DNA from 4 places in the Enterobacter mori genome. Region 1 is predicted to be linked to each of the others. Evidence: predicted binding sites of a transcription regulator. Region 1 holds the regulator's gene; each other region holds the start of a gene.
What was found. Region 1 encodes PurR, which represses purine synthesis genes. Its sites were predicted from a motif close to CANGCAAACGTTTGCNTG; they were not measured.
Positions count from the first base shown of each region.

Region 1 (3,405 bases):
AATGCCGGCAGATACATGTCGGTCGCTAAAAAGCCCAGCACGCTTAAGCCGCCGAGCCAGACCAAAAATCCTTTCCTGGGTTGCATTATTTTATTCTCCTGAGGAGGCAGGTGTACGTTGGCGCAGAGTGTAGGGAGTGCAAAGCGGCTTGTGAAACGCTAATATTTGCTGAGTGCATTCAAATTTTTTGCAGGCAGAACATGTGGTCAGATTATTCTCTTGAAGTTGTCGATGCTGTTGCCCGTAACGGCAGTTTCACCGGTGCCGCGCAGGAGTTACACCGCGTACCCTCGGCCATCAGTTACACCGTGCGTCAGCTGGAAGAGTGGCTGGCGGTTCCGCTGTTCGAGCGGCGTCATCGCGACGTGGAATTAACGCCCGCAGGCGCGTGGTTTTTAAAGGAAGGGCGTTCTGTCATCAAAAAAATGCAGATCACCCGCGAGCAGTGTCAGCAGATCGCTAACGGCTGGCGAGGCCATCTCTCCATCGCGGTGGACAATATCGTCAAGCCGGAACGGACCCGGCAAATGATCGTGGATTTCTATCGTCATTTTTCTGATGTCGAACTACGTGTCTCCCAGGAGGTGTTCAACGGCGTCTGGGATGCGCTGGCGGATGGCAGGGTGGAGATGGCGATTGGGGCAACGCAGGCGATCCCCGTCGGGGGACGCTATGCGTTTCGCGATATGGGGATGCTGAGCTGGACCTGCGTTGTCGCCAGCGATCATCCGCTGGCGGCAATGGAAGGCCCTCTCAGCGATGACACGCTGCGCAACTGGCCGTCGCTGGTGCTGGAAGATACCTCGCGCTCGCTGCCCAAGCGCATCACCTGGCTCCTGGACAACCAGCGTCGCGTGGTGGCTCCTGACTGGGAATCGTCGGCAACCTGTCTTTCTGCGGGGCTGTGCGTGGCGATGGTGCCCGTTCACTTCGCGCGACCGCGCATCGATACCGGGGAGTGGAAAGCGCTGACGCTGGAAAATCCGTTCCCGGATGCGGCCTGCTGTCTGACCTGGCAGCAAAACGACGTATCGCCTGCGATGGCCTGGCTGCTGGATTATCTGGGAGACAGTGAAACCTTGAATCGGGAGTGGCTACGGGAGCCAGCATAACTGGCCCCCGGAATGCGATTAACGGCGATAGTCGCGGAACGGACCGTCCGCCACGGAGCGGCGCTCGATGAGGCGCGGGTGAACTTCAATCGACTGGGATTCTTCACGCTTGTTGACGATCCTGTCCATCAGCATGTTGAAAGCCGTTTCGCCCAGCGAGTCTTTTGGCTGGTGAATGGTGGTCAGCGCCGGGGTGAAGAAGCGCGCGTTACGCACGTTGTCATACCCGATCACGGAAATATCCTGCGGCACCCGCAGGCCCAGCTCGTCGGCGGCGCAGAGCGCGCCCATCGCCATAATATCGCCGCCACAGAAAACAGCCGTCGGGCGATGCGGTTGGGAGACAATCTGTTGCATTGCACGGTAACCCGATTCCGGCTCAAAGTCGCCCTGAACAATCCAGTTTTCCGGCACGGTGATCAGCGCCTCTTCCATTGCCTTCATAAACCCGGCCAGACGGCCCGCACCGGTGTTGCGTTCCAGCGGACCCGGGATCACGCCAATCTCGCGGTGACCGCGTTCGATCAGATAACGACCGGCCATATAGCCGCCTTCAAAGGCATTATCGATAACGGAATCGGTGAAGTCGGCGCGCGCTTCACCCCAGTCCATGACCACCATCGGAATGTGGCGATACTCTTCCAGCATGGACAGCACGGATTCCGGGTACTCGGAACACATTACCAGCAGGCCATCGACGCGCTTTTGCGCCATCATCGACAGGTAGGCGCGCTGCTTCTCGATGCTGTTCCACGCGTTGCCCAGAATCAGGGTATAGCCTTTCTGGAAGCAGTTTTTCTCAACCGCTTCGATGATCTCGGCAAAATAGGCCGCTTCACTGCTGGTTGCCAGCAAGCCAATCGACTTGGTGTGATTCACCTTCAGGCTGCGCGCAACCGCACTTGGGGAGTAATGTAACTCCTTGATCGCCGCCCAGACGGCGTTGCGCGTCTCTTCCGCGACGAAGCGGGTTTTGTTAATTACATGTGATACGGTTGTAGTGGAAACGTTTGCGCGTTTTGCTACGTCTTTTATTGTTGCCATTCAATGTCACTCCAGACCATATCCTAAACTCCTGAAAAACTTGAAGGTAAACGTTTGCCTTCTCTCACCCTTATTACGCAATCTTGAGTTGCGACACGCCGGGAAAACGACACAGGACGTCAGGAGGGGATCAATGGCCGGTACGCTAATAAATTTAGCGTGGAATTTTGTCCTATCTTGATGAAAAGGGGAAGAGCTAAAGTGGATATCAGTTTAAATCCAGGAAGATTTTTGACGTAAACTATGTAAAAATGAGCAAACTCACTTTTCGTGGGGTGATTAAAAGGAGAAAAATTGATGAGTTCCGATCTGAAGTTTTCGCTGGTGACCACCTTTATCGTGCTGGCATTGATTGTTGCCGGTGGTTTGACGGCTGCGCTGCACTGATTTACGCGGGGGGAGAGTCCTCTCCCTCCTCATTTTCTTCCGATTGTTACCTCTCTGGCAAAAATCTTTTGCCAAAATGTTAACTTCTCAAATTTTGTGATTGATGTCATGCTTTTGACTTCTTAGTTCTGTGTCGCGTGATGACACGGCATCCGGAGTTGACTCATGAAAATCAATTTTCCTCTGCTGGCCCTGGCGATTGGCGCCTTTGGGATTGGCACTACTGAATTCTCCCCGATGGGGTTACTGCCTGTTATCGCACGGGGCGTGGACGTCTCTATTCCTGCGGCCGGGATGTTAATCAGCGCCTATGCCATCGGCGTGATGGTCGGGGCCCCACTGATGACGCTGCTGCTGTCGCACCGCGCGCGTCGCAATGCGCTGATATTTCTGATGGCGATCTTTACGCTGGGCAACGTGCTCTCCGCAATTGCGCCGGATTACACCACTTTGATGCTGTCGCGTATTCTGACCAGCCTGAACCACGGCGCATTTTTCGGTCTGGGCTCGGTTGTTGCGGCAAGTGTGGTTCCGAAGCACAAGCAGGCCAGCGCGGTGGCGACCATGTTTATGGGGCTGACTATCGCCAACATAGGCGGTGTGCCTGCGGCCACCTGGCTGGGTGAAGTGATTGGCTGGCGAATGTCTTTCCTGGCGACAGCAGGGCTGGGCGTGGTGGCGATGGTGGCGCTGTTCTTCTCCTTACCGAAAGGGAGCGCCGGTGAACGTCCTGACGTACGTAAAGAGCTGTCGGTGCTGATGCGTCCTCAGGTGCTTTCCGCGCTGCTGACCACGGTGCTGGGGGCCGGTGCGATGTTTACCCTCTACACCTATATCTCACCGGTGCTGCACGATATCACCC
Region 1 is NZ_CP104285.1:1,987,628-1,991,032, forward strand. Features, by position in the region: gene punC (purine nucleoside transporter PunC) at 1-86, opposite strand, end outside; gene punR (DNA-binding transcriptional activator PunR) at 201-1,112, shown strand; gene purR (HTH-type transcriptional repressor PurR) at 1,131-2,156, opposite strand; gene cydH (cytochrome bd-I oxidase subunit CydH) at 2,454-2,543, shown strand; gene N2K86_RS09505 (MFS transporter) at 2,709-3,405, shown strand, end outside.

Region 2 (3,405 bases), 890 kb from region 1:
CGGCAGCTTCAGCCAGTCGTAGTTCAGATCGGTGCCGATCAGGTTGATCATCACCGACGGGCTGTTCACCACCGGCTGCGGCAGCGGCAGGTCGGTAATCGCGCGCAGATGCAGTTCGAACTGGCTGATGGACGCGCCGTTTTGCGTCCAGTGGCCGCTGTTGTGTACGCGCGGCGCAAGTTCGTTGATCAGCAGGCCGGACGGGGTGATAAAGCACTCCATCGCCATCACGCCGACATAGCCCAGTTCGTGCATGATGGCAGAGAGCATCTCTTCTGCCTGCGCCTGCTGGTCAGCATTGGCGTGCGGGAAGGCCACGCTGGTGCGCAGAATGCCGTCCTGATGAAGGTTATGCGTTAGTGGATAAAAAACGGTGTGCCCGTCATGCCCGCGCGCGCCCACCAGCGACACTTCGCCGCTGAAATTGATGCCCTGCTCAACGATGCACTCGCCGTAGCAGTCGTCCGGCAGCTCGGCGGTGTCGTCTGCGCGCAGGCGCCACTGGCCGCGGCCGTCGTAGCCGCCCACGCGACGCTTCACGATCGCCAGATCGCCCAGCATGGCGAAGACGTCATTCCACTCGCTTTTATCGGACAACAGCTGCCACGGCGCGGTCGGCAGACCGAGCTTGTCGAACAGCTGCTTTTGCGTCAGACGGTCGGCAATGATCGGGAACACGTCGCGGTTAACGAAAGCGTTGTGACGCGCCAGCTCGCGGGTCAGAGCGGTCTCCGGCCAGCGTTCAATCTCGGCGGTGATCACGCTCTGGTGAAACGGCACGGCTTCCGGTTCATCGTCCAGCCCGACGGGCCAGACGGCAATACCCAGCGGCTCACCGGCCTGACGCAGCATGCGGCCTAACTGGCCGTTACCGAGGACGCAGACCTGCTTCATGCCGCACCCCGCGGGTCCGGATTGTCCAGCACTTCGTCAGTCTGGGCTTTACGCCAGTCCGCCAGACGCTGATGCAATGCTTTATCGTGTGTCGCAAGAATTTGCGCTGCCAGCAGGGCTGCATTCGCCGCACCCGCTTTGCCAATCGCCAGCGTGCCGACAGGAATACCGCGCGGCATCTGGACGATGGAGTAGAGGCTATCCACGCCGCTTAACGCGGCGCTTTGTACCGGGACGCCCAGAACCGGCACCAGGGTTTTGGCGGCAATCATGCCCGGCAGATGTGCTGCGCCGCCCGCACCGGCGATGATCACCTCGTAACCATTCTCTTCGGCACTTTCGGCGAAGCTGAACAGTTTGTCCGGTGTACGGTGCGCGGAGACCACTTCAACGTGGTGCGGAACATTCAGGATTTCAAAGATTTCGGCGGCGAACTGCATGGTAGCCCAGTCGCTTTTGGACCCCATCACGATGGCGACACGCGCCGGATTATTGCGGGAAGACATGCGTCTTAAAACTCCTGTGGTGCGAAACACACTGCTTTCGAGGGCACAGAGAATAGCATGTTATACGGGCAAGGAAAACGGTTGCGCGGTTAAATCTTGAGCCGTTGTTGCCATCAATTCATAACAAAACAGACCGCGTTCTGGCGGTCTGTTTTCGTCAATCGGCAATGATTATTTAGTCAGTTGTGCGGTCATGTAAACGCGGTTGTCGACCTTCGCGCTCGTGATTTTATAAGAGGCACCCTGTTCGGCGGCCTGGGCAGCAATTTTCGCTTCTGCGCGATCAAGGGTAGAGGCGGTTGCGCTCACGCTCTGCGCGAAAGAACCGAAAGAAATCAGGGAGAGGGCAGCAACTGCAACGAAAGTTTTGATGGATTTCATGGTCGTATTCCTTAAGTGTTTTGTCTGGAGTGGGGCGTGTTGCCCTGATGTGATAAATAATAGACTGACCACGGGCTGATTAAAATCGAAACAATTTGCCGATATCATTCAAAAAAATAGAATGAATTGTGAGGAGAGATTAAAACGGAAACGCGATCAGCTCCACGCCTTCGGGCGTGACTTTGACCATGGAGCCTTCGGCGTGCCACGCGCCCAATACCACGCGATGGGCCGGTTCGCCGTTGGCGATAAGGGAATGCACGTCAGGACGATGGGTATGACCGTGGATGAGCCACTGAACGCGATGCTTTTCCATCACGTTCACGACCGCCTGCGGGTTGACGTCCATGATGGTCATGGATTTGCTGCTGTTGGCGGCTTTACTGCCTGCGCGCATTTTGGCGGCGATGCGGTTGCGGATAAACAGCGGCAGGGCGAGGAACAGTGTCTGGATCCACGGAATATGGACTTTGGCGCGAAACGCCAGGTAGCCGGTATCGTCAGTGCAGAGCGTGTCGCCGTGCATGATCAGGACGTTGCGGCCATAGAGGTCGAGCACCTGCTCTTCCGGCAGCAGCGTCATGCCGCTTTCGCGGGCGTAGCGCTGGCCTATCAGGAAATCACGGTTGCCGTGAATGAAGTAGCAGGGAACGCCGGAATCTACCAGCGCGTGAATGGCGGCAGCCATTTCACGGTGCAGCGGGTTAGGATCGTCGTCGCCAATCCAGGCTTCAAACAGGTCGCCCAGGATGTACAGCGCATCGGCGCTTTTGGCTTCACCGCGTAAAAAACGCAGAAAACCGGCGGTGATCGCCGGTTCTTCCGTTTGCAGATGCAGATCCGCAATAAAGAGTGTCGCCACGAATTACTCGCTGACGGTCACGCTTGTAATCACTACGTCTTCTTTAGGAACGTCCTGGTGCATACCGCTTCGGCCAGTAGAGACGGCTTTGATCTTGTCAACCACGTCCATACCTTCAACCACTTCTGCGAATACGCAGTAGCCCCAACCCTGCAGGCTTTCGCCGGAGAAGTTCAGGAAGTCGTTGTCAGCCACGTTGATGAAGAACTGCGCGGTTGCAGAGTGTGGTGCCTGAGTACGGGCCATCGCCAGCGTACCACGGGTGTTTTTCAGACCGTTGTTCGCTTCGTTTTTGATCGCTTCTTTGGTCTCTTTCTGGTTCATGCCAGGTTCAAAACCGCCGCCCTGGATCATAAAGCCGTTGATCACGCGGTGGAAAATGGTGTTGTTGTAGAAACCTTCGCGGCAGTAGTCCAGGAAGTTTTTAACTGTTTCAGGCGCTTTGTCATCAAAGGTCTTGATTACGATATCGCCATGATTAGTGTGGAAAGTAACCATTTTTGCATCCTGTTCCGTTATTGTGGTACGTCGACCCGCGTTCGGGTCATCTATAGGGGCTTGTTATAGCATAACCACAGGATGCGATCACCTTGCATTGTGTGCTGCTTCGGGTTTGAATTACGGGTAGAATACCCGGTTTTCGTCCACACACGTGTTTACATGGAATCTTCGATGTTAAAAATCTTTAATACAATGACGCGCCAAAAAGAGGAATTTAAACCTATCCATGCCGGGGAAGTCGGCATGTACGTGTGTGGTATT
Region 2 is NZ_CP104285.1:1,098,593-1,101,997, forward strand. Features, by position in the region: gene purK (5-(carboxyamino)imidazole ribonucleotide synthase) at 1-894, opposite strand, end outside; gene purE (5-(carboxyamino)imidazole ribonucleotide mutase) at 891-1,400, opposite strand; gene N2K86_RS05185 (YdgH/BhsA/McbA-like domain containing protein) at 1,572-1,781, opposite strand; gene lpxH (UDP-2,3-diacylglucosamine diphosphatase) at 1,921-2,643, opposite strand; gene ppiB (peptidylprolyl isomerase B) at 2,647-3,141, opposite strand; gene cysS (cysteine--tRNA ligase) at 3,316-3,405, shown strand, end outside.
Region 2: a site for PurR is predicted at 1,471-1,488, ahead of purE (5-(carboxyamino)imidazole ribonucleotide mutase). Genes of this name have one in related genera too.

Region 3 (3,405 bases), 1.4 Mb from region 1:
TCAACCACCAGCGCCATACGCTCGTCAATGTTAGACACCAGCTTCTGGAAGTAAGGAACCGGCTCAAGGGTTTCTTCGTTACGGTAGATCCCCACCACGCTGATGCGCGCGCTTGGCACGTGCTCCAGCACGCCTTCCATCATGCCGAGACCGGCACGCAGGATTGGCACCACGGTAATTTTCTTACCTTTGATCTGCTCAACCTGTACCGGGCCGTTCCAGCCTTCGATGGTCACTTTTTCCGTTTCCAGATCGGAGGTTGCTTCGTAGGTCAGCAGGCTGCCCACTTCAGAAGCCAGTTCGCGAAAACGCTTCGTGCTGATGTCATGCTCACGCATCAGGCCCAACTTGTGTTTAACGAGTGGGTGTTTCACTTCCACAATCTTCATTCTCTTTCTCCTCTGAGGTGGCATCCGCAAAAAAATCGCGGGATTATACCGCTTTTTTCGGATTAGACCATACCCATGTTGCTTGACGTGCATCAATCAAAAATGAAAAAGCCGGAGGCTGGGCTCCGGCTTGGGTGCGGGATTCTGCCGGGTGGCGCTAACGCTTACCCGGCCTACGGGACGTGTAGGCACGGTAAGCGCAGCGCCACCGGGCAATTATAGCTGCTCTCCGTTGCTGGCAATGACCTGCTTATACCAGTCGAACGACTTTTTCTTACTGCGGTTCAGCGTGCCGTTGCCTTCATTGTCTTTATCGACAAAGATAAAGCCGTAGCGTTTTTTCATTTCGCCAGTGCCGGCAGAGACCAGGTCGATACAGCCCCACGGGGTGTAGCCCATCAGATCCACGCCGTCTTCCACCACCGCTTTTTTCATCTCGCTGATATGCGCGGCGAGGTAATCAATACGGTACTGGTCGTTCACCGTGCCGTCGCTCTCCTGCACGTCAATCGCGCCAAAGCCGTTTTCAACGATAAACAGCGGCAGCTGGTAGTGATCCCAGAACCAGTTCAGGGAGTAACGCAACCCCACCGGATCAATCTGCCAGCCCCAGTCGGATTTCTGTACGTACGGGTTAGAGACCAGGCTTTTGCTCTCGTCGTAATCCAGCTGCGGATTGTCCGCCGTCGCCTTGGTGGCGAAGGACATGTAGTAGCTGAACCCGATGTAGTCCACGCAGCCCTGCGTCAGCGCCGCTTTATCTTCATCAGTAATATCCAGCGCGAAGCCGCGACGCTCGAAGTAGTTCAGCAGGTGCTGCGGGTACTTGCCGCGCACGTGCACGTCGGTGAACCAGTAGCGTCGGTGCATGGCGTTCATCGCCATCATCATATCGTCCGGCGCGCAGGTCAGCGGATAGATAGGACACATGGCAATCATGCAGCCGATCTGCAGCGACGGGTTAATCTCGCGTCCCGCCTTCACGGCCAGGGCGCTGGCCACCAGCTCATAGTGCGCCGCCTGGAACATCACCGGCTCGCGGTCTTCGCCCGGCGCGTATTTCAGGCCAGAGTTGGTGAACGGCGCAAAGTCTTCGTGGAAGTTGGCCTGGTTGTTGATCTCGTTAAAGGTCATCCAGTACTTCACTTTATGCTGATAGCGCTGGAAAACCACTTTTGCGAAACGAACGAAGAAGTCGATCAGCTTTCGGTTGCGCCAGCCGCCATATTCGGTGACCAGGTGGAACGGCATCTCGAAGTGGGAAAGCGTAATAACCGGTTCTATGCCGTGCTTCAGGCACTCGTCGAACAGATCGTCATAGAATTTCAGACCTGCCTCGTTAGGCTCCCGTTCGTCGCCTTTCGGGAAGATACGCGTCCAGGCAATAGAGGTACGGAAACATTTGAAGCCCATCTCGGCAAAGAGTTTGATGTCTTCTTTATAGCGATGGTAGAAATCGATGGCTTCGTGGTTAGGGTAATTTTTCCCCGACAGCACGCCGTTGGTGATTTCACGCGGCACGCCGTGCGCGCCTGCGGTCATCACATCGGCCACGCTCACGCCTTTGCCGCCCTCTTTCCAGCCGCCTTCAAGCTGATGTGCCGCTACGGCCCCACCCCACAGAAAACCTGCTTTAAATCCTGACATTTGCTTTCCCTCATTCTGCGTTATTTTCTGCAAAAACAATTACAGAAACCGGTTTCAGTTCGATGATGTGCAAAGGGAATACCCGTTGCAAGCAGTTCTCCGAAACCGGTTTCATTTTCGTGAACAGAGTCAAGTTTGGCTGCATCCACGGGGTACACATAAAAAAAGATCCCCACGTCCAGAATAGGCTCGCAAACGTTTGCCTGGACTGTTAGAATTGCGCCGATTTTTCTTACTAGCTATGCAATCGCGTGGGGATTTAAGCCGTGACCAACAAAACTTCTCTCAGCTACAAAGATGCCGGTGTTGATATTGACGCAGGTAATGCGCTGGTTGACCGAATCAAAGGTGTGGTGAAGAAAACCCGCCGCCCGGAAGTGATGGGTGGCCTGGGTGGCTTCGGCGCGCTGTGCGCACTGCCGCAAAAATATCGTGAACCTGTTCTGGTCTCGGGTACTGACGGTGTAGGCACCAAACTGCGCCTGGCGATGGATTTGAAACGTCACGACACGATCGGTATCGATCTGGTCGCGATGTGCGTGAACGATCTGGTGGTACAGGGCGCAGAGCCGCTGTTCTTCCTCGATTACTACGCGACCGGCAAACTGGACGTGGATACCGCTGCCAGCGTGATTAACGGTATCGCCGAAGGCTGTCTGCAGTCTGGCTGTGCGCTGGTCGGTGGCGAAACCGCTGAAATGCCGGGCATGTACCACGGTGAAGATTATGACGTCGCAGGCTTCTGCGTCGGCGTAGTAGAAAAATCAGAAATTATCGACGGCAGCAAAGTGGCCGACGGCGATGTGCTGATCGCGCTGGCCTCCAGCGGTCCGCACTCAAACGGTTATTCCCTGGTACGTAAAATCCTCGAAGTGAGCGGCTGCGACCCGCTGACCACCGAGCTGGACGGTAAACCGCTGGCTGACCATCTGCTGGCACCGACCCGCATCTATGTGAAAAACGTGCTGGAACTGATCGAGAGCGTCGACGTTCACGCCATTGCCCACCTGACCGGCGGCGGTTTCTGGGAAAACATCCCGCGCGTTCTGCCGGACAACACCCAGGCGGTGATCGACGAATCCTCATGGCAGTGGCCAGCCGTCTTCAACTGGCTCCAGACCGCAGGCAACGTGAGCTCTCACGAAATGTACCGCACCTTTAACTGCGGCGTAGGTATGGTTATCGCCCTGCCGGCAAGCGAAGCGGATAAAGCCGTTAAGCTGCTGACGGAAAAAGGTGAAAACGCGTGGAAAATCGGTACGATTAAAGCTTCCGATTCCGAACAGCGTGTGGTCATTGAATGAAAAACATCGTGGTGCTCATTTCCGGCAACGGAAGCAATTTGCAGGCAATCATAGACGCCTGCAAA
Region 3 is NZ_CP104285.1:3,383,366-3,386,770, forward strand. Features, by position in the region: gene upp (uracil phosphoribosyltransferase) at 1-389, opposite strand, end outside; gene N2K86_RS15945 (6-phospho-beta-glucosidase) at 606-2,036, opposite strand; gene purM (phosphoribosylformylglycinamidine cyclo-ligase) at 2,303-3,340, shown strand; gene purN (phosphoribosylglycinamide formyltransferase) at 3,337-3,405, shown strand, end outside.
Region 3: a site for PurR is predicted at 2,225-2,242, ahead of purM (phosphoribosylformylglycinamidine cyclo-ligase). Genes of this name have one in related genera too.

Region 4 (3,405 bases), 1.5 Mb from region 1:
GTGCTGGGCCATCCAGGGATGAACCACCAGGTGCAGACTATCGGTGGGGTACTTGCACCAGAGTGTTCGGGTCTGCTGAGTGACTTCTTTCGAATGCGCCGGCAGCAGAAAAAGCAACAAAAGGCAGAATTGAAGCAGGTGGACGATTAAGTTCGTCCGGTGCAACCACCGGGTAGCTCTGAGCCAGCTGTTTAGCTTCCGCCGCTTCTTTCTCTTTCTCCAGCAGGTATCCCACCAGGCTTATCTGATACTTACGAATATTTTCCACGTAAGCGTAGGCTTCATGCCCGCGCGCATAACCGTAGGTCAGCTTGTTGTACCACGGTTTCTGGCTCAGCAGCGGCAGACGCTGTTTTACATCAGACCAGCTGTCCGGGTTACCTTTGGTTTTTGCCGTCAGCGCGCGCGCGTCCAGCATATGCGCATAACCCATGTTGTAGGCGGCCAGTGCGAACCAAATCCGCTCTTCTTCCGGCACGGTCTCCGGTACTTTGGCCATCATATCCTGTAAATACTGCGCGCCGCCGCTGATGCTTTGCTCCGCATCGGTACGGTCATTGACGCCCAGGCTCAGCGCGGTATTTTTCGTCAGCATCATGAGACCACGCACACCGGTTGGAGAAGTAGCCTGAGTATCCCAGTGGGATTCCTGATACGAGATTGCCGCCAGTAGCTTCCAGTCAATCTCCTGGGCGTATTTTTCGAACAACGGCTGCAGGTCCGGCAGGACGCTATCAACTGCACGCAGGAAGCTTCGGGTGTCGACATAATCGAAGTCATCACCATGGCCGAGGTATTTTTCTTCCAGGCGCGCCAGCGTGCCGTCTTCATTGATGGCGTTATAGAAATCGAGCATGGCCGCAGAGAGGGTCTGATCGTTATCCAGTTGGGTAAACCAGGTCACAGGCTGTTCGTCAGTCACATCCAGCGCCACGGCGATTTCAGGGTGCACGCGCTGGAAAAGGCTGATCGCCACCGAATCCGCAATGGTATAGGCCAGCTTTTTGTCTTTAACCCGATCAAGCAGTTCTGTCGTGCCCAGTTTTGGGTCAACCGTCCAGCTCAGGTCAGGATACTTTTTCTCTTTGAGGGCGCGCAGGTCGTCAATCACGACATGGCCGGGGGCAATTGTCAGCTGTTGCTCATTAATGGTGGCGAGCGATCGAGGGCGCACGCTTCCCACGCGGTAAACCAACTGCTGGGAAACAGAGTAGTAGGTCGGGCCTGGCTGGTAGTTCTTGCTGCGCTCGCTGTTGTACACCAGCCCGGCGGCAAGGATATCGGCGTCATCGTTATCCAGGTCATCGAACAATTGGCTGATGTTCTGACGCACGGTAATTTTGAGCTTAACACCCAGATAGTCGGCAAACTGCTGGGCCAGTTCATAATCCAGACCAATGGTTTTGCCGTTGATGTCGCTGTAAATCAGCGGAGAGGAGAGGGTACTGACGCGCAATTCCCCCCGCTCCTGAATGGCGGCGATACGGTTTTCGGCTTTACCGAACCAGGGGATAGAAGGCCAGAGGGCCACTGCCAGCAGCAACGTAACAATGCCGATGAGCAGATAATTAATCTTTAATTTTTTCAATTAGTTAATTCTCTGCGACGCCGGTTGCCTCAGTATGCTGTAGCCATGTTAAGAATAAGGTTTGCCATTGAATGAGCGGCATTTTGCGCAAAGTTACGCCACTTGGCAACAAATTAGAGAGACAGGTCACACCTATTGTTAAACCGCCGTGCAAATTTTATTTCGACGCAAACGGTTTCGTCGGCGCTCAGGATTCTCTATAATGACGCCCGTTTTCCCCCCTTGCGCACACTGTAAGCGCCCCGGCGCTTCGAAGACGAGAGACTTATGATGGAAATTCTGCGTGGTTCGCCTGCACTGTCTGCCTTCCGTATTACCAAACTGCTGGCACGTTTTCAGGCGGCCGACCTTCCGGTAAGCAATATTTACGCTGAGTATGTCCATTTTGCTGACCTGAATGCCCCCCTGAATGCAGAGGAGCGCGTACAGCTGGAACGCCTGCTCAAGTATGGTCCAAGCCTGAGCAGCCATACGCCAACCGGCAAACTGATCCTCGCGACGCCGCGTCCGGGCACCATCTCCCCCTGGTCTTCCAAAGCCACCGACATTGCCCATAACTGTGGTCTAAGCCAGATTAACCGTCTGGAGCGCGGCGTAGCGTACTATGTTGAAGCCTCCACCCTGAGCGACGCACAGTGGCAGGCGGTTGCGGCTGAGCTGCACGACCGCATGATGGAGAGCGTATTCGCCTCTCTCGACGACGCGCAGAAGCTGTTCTCACACCATCAGCCTGCGCCGGTACAGAGCGTAGACCTGCTGGGGCAGGGCCGTCAGGCGCTGATTGACGCTAACCTGCGTCTCGGCCTGGCGCTGGCTGAAGATGAAATCGACTACCTGCAGGATGCGTTTGTTAAGCTCAACCGTAACCCGAACGACATCGAACTCTACATGTTCGCGCAGGCTAACTCTGAGCACTGCCGCCACAAGATTTTCAACGCCGACTGGATTATCGACGGCGAACAGCAGCCGAAGTCGCTGTTCAAAATGATCAAAAACACCATGGAGCAAACCCCTGACCACGTGCTGTCTGCCTATAAAGACAACGCCGCGGTAATGGAAGGTTCCGAGGTGGGCCGCTTCTTCGCCGATCGCGAAGCAGGGCGCTATGACTACCATCAGGAGCCCGCGCATATTCTGATGAAAGTGGAAACCCACAACCACCCGACGGCGATTTCTCCGTGGCCGGGTGCGGCGACCGGCTCCGGCGGTGAAATCCGTGACGAAGGTGCGACCGGTCGCGGCGCGAAACCAAAAGCGGGTCTGGTCGGTTTCTCCGTCTCCAACCTTCGCATCCCGGGCTTTGAACAGCCGTGGGAAGAAGATTTCGGCAAGCCAGAGCGCATCGTGACCGCGCTGGATATCATGACCGAAGGCCCGCTGGGCGGCGCGGCGTTTAACAACGAGTTTGGTCGTCCGGCGCTGAACGGTTACTTCCGCACCTATGAAGAAAAAGTGGACAGCCACAACGGCGAAGAGCTGCGCGGTTACCACAAACCGATCATGCTGGCGGGCGGGATCGGCAACATTCGTGCCGATCACGTGCAGAAAGGCGAGATCGTCGTCGGCGCGAAGCTGATCGTGCTCGGTGGTCCGGCGATGAACATCGGCCTGGGCGGCGGGGCGGCTTCATCTATGGCCTCCGGCCAGTCTGATGCGGACCTCGATTTTGCTTCCGTGCAGCGTGACAACCCTGAGATGGAGCGTCGCTGCCAGGAAGTGATCGACCGCTGCTGGCAGCTGGGCGATGCCAACCCGATCCTTTTCATCCACGACGTGGGCGCGGGCGGTCTGTCCAACGCCATGCCGGAGCTGGTGAG
Region 4 is NZ_CP104285.1:3,470,335-3,473,739, reverse strand. Features, by position in the region: gene tadA (tRNA adenosine(34) deaminase TadA) at 1-150, shown strand, start outside; gene mltF (membrane-bound lytic murein transglycosylase MltF) at 38-1,588, opposite strand; gene purL (phosphoribosylformylglycinamidine synthase) at 1,856-3,405, shown strand, end outside.
Region 4: a site for PurR is predicted at 1,753-1,770, ahead of purL (phosphoribosylformylglycinamidine synthase). Genes of this name have one in related genera too.